One region of the Luteococcus sp. Sow4_B9 genome, then DNA from elsewhere that is predicted to be linked to it. Evidence: predicted binding sites of a transcription regulator. Region 1 holds the regulator's gene; the other holds the start of a gene.
What was found. Region 1 encodes LexA, which represses DNA repair genes until DNA is damaged. Its sites were predicted from a motif close to TCGAACANNTGTTCGA; they were not measured.
Positions count from the first base shown of each region.

Region 1 (2,200 bases):
CGTCAGGGGATCCTGTACTGCGCAACCCACCTCCCCAATCCCCGGCGCGAGGGAATCACTCCCGAGGCACTCGACGAGATTGCCGAACTGGTCTGGGGAGCTGGCGGTCGAACGCTGGGGCTGTTCGCGTCCCAGAAGGCTGCCGAGACGGCAGCTCGGCACGTGCGTCAGCAACTTCCCAAGATGACGATCCTGTGCCAGGGCGACGCGCAGCTCTCGGAGCTGACCAGACAGTTCATCGCAGAACCCGAGGTGAGTCTGTTTGGCACTGTCTCGCTGTGGCAGGGCGTCGATGTTCCGGGGGAGACCTGTGAGTTGGTGATCATCGACAAGATCCCCTTTCCCCGGCCTGATGACCCCCTGATGCAGGCGCGGCAGAAGGCAGTGGCGGAGGCCGGCGGAAATGGATTCATGGCGGTGCCGGCGACCCATGCGGGGCTGCTGATGGCCCAAGGGGCGGGCCGGTTGATCCGACGGGTGAGCGACCGAGGGGTTGTGGCCGTGCTTGACCCGCGACTGGTCACCGCGCGCTACGGGTCCTTCCTGCGGGCATCGATGCCGGACTTCTGGATGACTCGCGATCGTGAGGTGGCGGTACAAGCCCTGCGCCGTCTGGGGGAGGCCCGCGGCTGAGGGTGATCGGCCGCGAGACATCCGCCATGGGCGGACCGCGTCAGATGCGACGCATGACTGCGACCACCTTGCCCAGGATGCTGGCGTGGTTGCCGTCGATGGGGGAGTAGGCCTCATTGTGGGGCAGGAGCCACACCTGCCCGGGCTTCTTCTGCAGGGTCTTCACGGTCGCCTCGTCATCGAGCAGTGCCGCCACGATGTCTCCATTGTCCGCATCGGGCTGCTGGCGCACCACGACCCAGTCCCCGTCGCAGATGGCTGCGTCCACCATCGAGTCCCCATGCACCTCGAGCATGAAGGTCGTGCCGCTGCCCACGAGCTGCTGGGGGAGGGCGAAGACCTCCTCGACATGCTCCTCGGCCAGGATTGGGCCGCCTGCTGCGATCCGACCAACCATCGGGACGTTCACCGCACTCGGGAAGGCGTCATTGATCCCAGTGGTGTCAAAGGCGCCCTCCGACGCAGCTGCAGGGGTCGGCTTCGGCTGCATCGAGGGGGGTAGATGGATCTCCATGGCGCGTGGCTGGCCGGGGGTCCGGCTGATGAACCCCTTGATCTCCAACTGCTTCAGCTGGTGGGCCACGCTCGACGAGCTGGCGAGGCCAGCGGTGTCCCCGATCTCTCGAATGCTCGGGGGGTAGCCACGTTGTGCCGTTGTGTCGCGGATGATCTCGAGCACACGCCGCTGACGAGGGGTGAGTCCGTCGACGTCGGCAGGGCCGTCGGGCAGTGCCTTGGGGCGTCCGGGACCGGACAGCTCGCGCCTGACGTCCTCGTCCGAGGGTCGTCCGACCGGTCGGCGCGTCGATCGACGCGGCGTGCTCTGCTTCTTCTCCCCAGTGGCCATGGAAGAAGAATAGTTGGCGCAGGCGCCGCAATCAAACATCTGTTCGAAGTTGCTGTGGGTGTGGGCAGTGATGGGTCGCCGAAGCGACTGGGGGATTGTGGTCGAGCGCACCCCGGGAGCGAAAACTGTCAGAGGCTGCTGGTTGGCTCATGAGTGCTCGAACGATGCCGAGGATCGATCTCATTAGAACAGGGGTTTGATTCAAGTGTTCGGACGGGCTACCTTAGATCCATCGAACATCTGTTCGAGGCGCGGATGGCGTCTCGGGCGGTTCGCCAAGACAGAGGAGCACTCATGAACGCAACGTTGACCAAGGTTGGCACCGTCACCCCGGTGAAGCACCGTCGGCGCGGGCGCAACCAGCTGCGTGGGCCCATCGCCCATCCGCAGCGAGTGGTGTCTCCGGGAGGGCGTCCGGTGGGGGTTCCGGTGCCCACGGGAGTGGGGCTTCCTGTTGAAGGATTCCCCAAGCCCCACCGCGGTGGTGGAGTGCACGCTGCGCAGGGCGGGGTGCGGCTGACGGATCGGGGGGTCGCCGTGGTCGTGGCTCTGCTGGCGGCGATTGCCCTGGCTGCCGTCGTGATCGGTGTGTCGCAATTCCTGTCGATCAGCAATGCGCCGATCCAGGACGATGCGCCATCCGGTGCGGTCGTCTCCTCTCAGCGCGCCTGATCGTCGCCCCGTTCCCATCGTCTGGGCTCGGGGCAGCTCAGTTTCTTC
Region 1 covers NZ_JBQKKT010000001.1:24,690-26,889, forward strand. Annotated here, with positions in the region: gene ACTQ49_RS00100 (ATP-dependent DNA helicase) at 1-633, shown strand, start outside; gene lexA (transcriptional repressor LexA) at 674-1,480, opposite strand; gene ACTQ49_RS00110 (hypothetical protein) at 1,775-2,152, shown strand.

Region 2 (2,200 bases), on a different contig from region 1:
ATCAGCTCCGGGGAGCAGACGGGTTTGCCCCGCTCTCCCGCCAGATGGGTCTGGGAGGTGAGCCGACAGAGCTCTGCCCATCCCTGTCGCGAGGTGGCGGTCACCACCACGCGCGGAAGCCGGGGATCGCGGATCTCGCCGCCCCGCGCAGCCGTTCGACGAGGAGGCCGGGGACCGTCCGACGAGGTCCCACCCGACCCGTGGGGAATGGCCAGGTCCACCCCGACCACCGGGGCGATCCCAGTGCGCAGACATGCCTTCGCGAAGCGGATCGCGCCATAGAGACCATCGCGGTCCGTCAGGGCCAGCGTGTCCATTCCATGGGCAGCCGCGGTGGCCACCAGCTCGCCCGGATGGCTGGCGCCGTACTGCAGGGAATAGCCGGAGGCCACCCGCAGGTGCACGAAGGGGTCTCCCATCAGTCCAGCACCGCCCTCAGCCGCCAGCTGCCATCCCCCCAGCTGTGGTCCAGTTCGTAGATTCCGCGGCTGGCCTCACGACCATTGGCAGCTTCAACCCGCCACACCTCTCGCTCCCCCAGGAGATCGCCGACGGGCTCTGCCACCCCACCGGACGACGCCGACCACGCCCCCGCATCACCCAGCTCCACATCACCCAGCTCCACATCACCCAGCTCCACATCACCCAGCTCCACATCACCTCGGGCCGCCCGAGCTCCCGGCGACTCCCACCACGGGCTGGACTCGATCCACCGCGAGTGCACGTCCAGCACTCGCCAGACCTTGTTCCGCCACAGGAAGAGACTGGGCCCCTCCACCTCGTCGACGCGGCCCGTCCGCACCTCGATCGCCTCGTCACACCTGCGCACAGCCGCCTCCGTCCACCCGTGAACCAGCGCTTCCGCAGCCCGGTTCCTCCACGAGAAGGTGCCTCACACGAAACACCATTCGAACCTGTGTTCGATCACTGTGAACTATAGATCGGGGTTCCGACAAAACGTCAACTGGCCACCATCACGGACCGCCGACATCTCATTGCCCCAATGGGCCATGATGGAGACATGCCGACACCGGACCACCGCAGCTCGCTGGATGCCAGGACCGCCTTCACCATCGTGCTCTCCGACGCGATCGCACAGCGCAACCTGACCCTGGAGCGCATCAGCCAGCATCTGAAGGCCGCGGGCACTCCGGTATCCATCGCCACCCTCAGCTACTGGCAGACCGGCCGGTCCCTGCCCACCCGGGCCAGATCGATCCGTGTACTGCAGGAGCTGGAGACGATCCTGCGAGTTCCTCGCGGTCACCTCACCGGCGCACTTCCCACCGATGCCATCAGCCGCTGGGACCCGATCACAGCCCTCCCCCACAACGAACAGGCCGCCAGTCTCCTCAAGGCGCTGGACTTTCCCACCGAGCCATCCTTCACCAACCAGCTCATCCATGACAGCGTGGCGTTCTCCGCGAGGGACCACCGTCAGGAGGAGACGACACGTCATCTCCTGCGGGCCGACCGCGCCGGACTTCGTCGCCTCCCCCTCCTGCTGGCCCAGGACGTGGACTCACAGGAGACGCCGCTGGTGGAGGGGATGATGGGGTGCGAACTCGGAGAGGTGGTCCAGCTGGACCAGATCGGCCTCATGCTGGCCGAGGTCCTCTTCCCCCATCCCCTCGAACGTGGTGAACTGGCCATGCTCGAATACCGGGTCAGCTGGAACATCGAGGACGAGACACGGTTCGGCTCTTCCCGAGCCCTGGCCACCACGATCCCCTTCCTGGTGCTCGACGTCACCTTCACCGACGAGACCCCCAGCCGCGTCTGGTACGCCAGCTCCCAGGGCCCTGACCAGGGCAATGGCCCCGACGAGTCACCCTCCGGCGAGGAGGTCACCGCGTTGGAGCCGGGTCCCTTTGCCCAGATGGCCCTGTCCAACGGCAATCCAGGCCTGCACCGGTTGAGATGGGAGTTCTGATGCAACCGACCCCGGAATGGGAGGCGAGCTTCGCCACGACGCTGGCCCGTGCCGTCTCCCGTCGTGGCCTGACGCTCGACCGACTCAGCGTCCGGCTGCGCTCCATGGGGACCCCGGTCTCCATCGCCACCCTGAGCTACTGGCAGACGGGCCGCTCCGCCCCCACCCGGACTCGATCCCTGCGAGCCATCGAGAACCTGGAGACCATCCTCGAAGTGCCGCGGGGACACCTCGTCGGGGCTCTGCCCAGTGACGCCTCCGCCACCT
Region 2 covers NZ_JBQKKT010000004.1:66,319-68,518, forward strand. Annotated here, with positions in the region: gene ACTQ49_RS04030 (DNA polymerase III subunit alpha) at 1-419, opposite strand, end outside; gene ACTQ49_RS04035 (DUF6504 family protein) at 419-829, opposite strand; gene ACTQ49_RS04040 (hypothetical protein) at 1,022-1,933, shown strand; gene ACTQ49_RS04045 (hypothetical protein) at 1,933-2,200, shown strand, end outside.
Region 2: the regulator LexA is predicted to act here: its motif matches at 909-924, upstream of ACTQ49_RS04035 (DUF6504 family protein).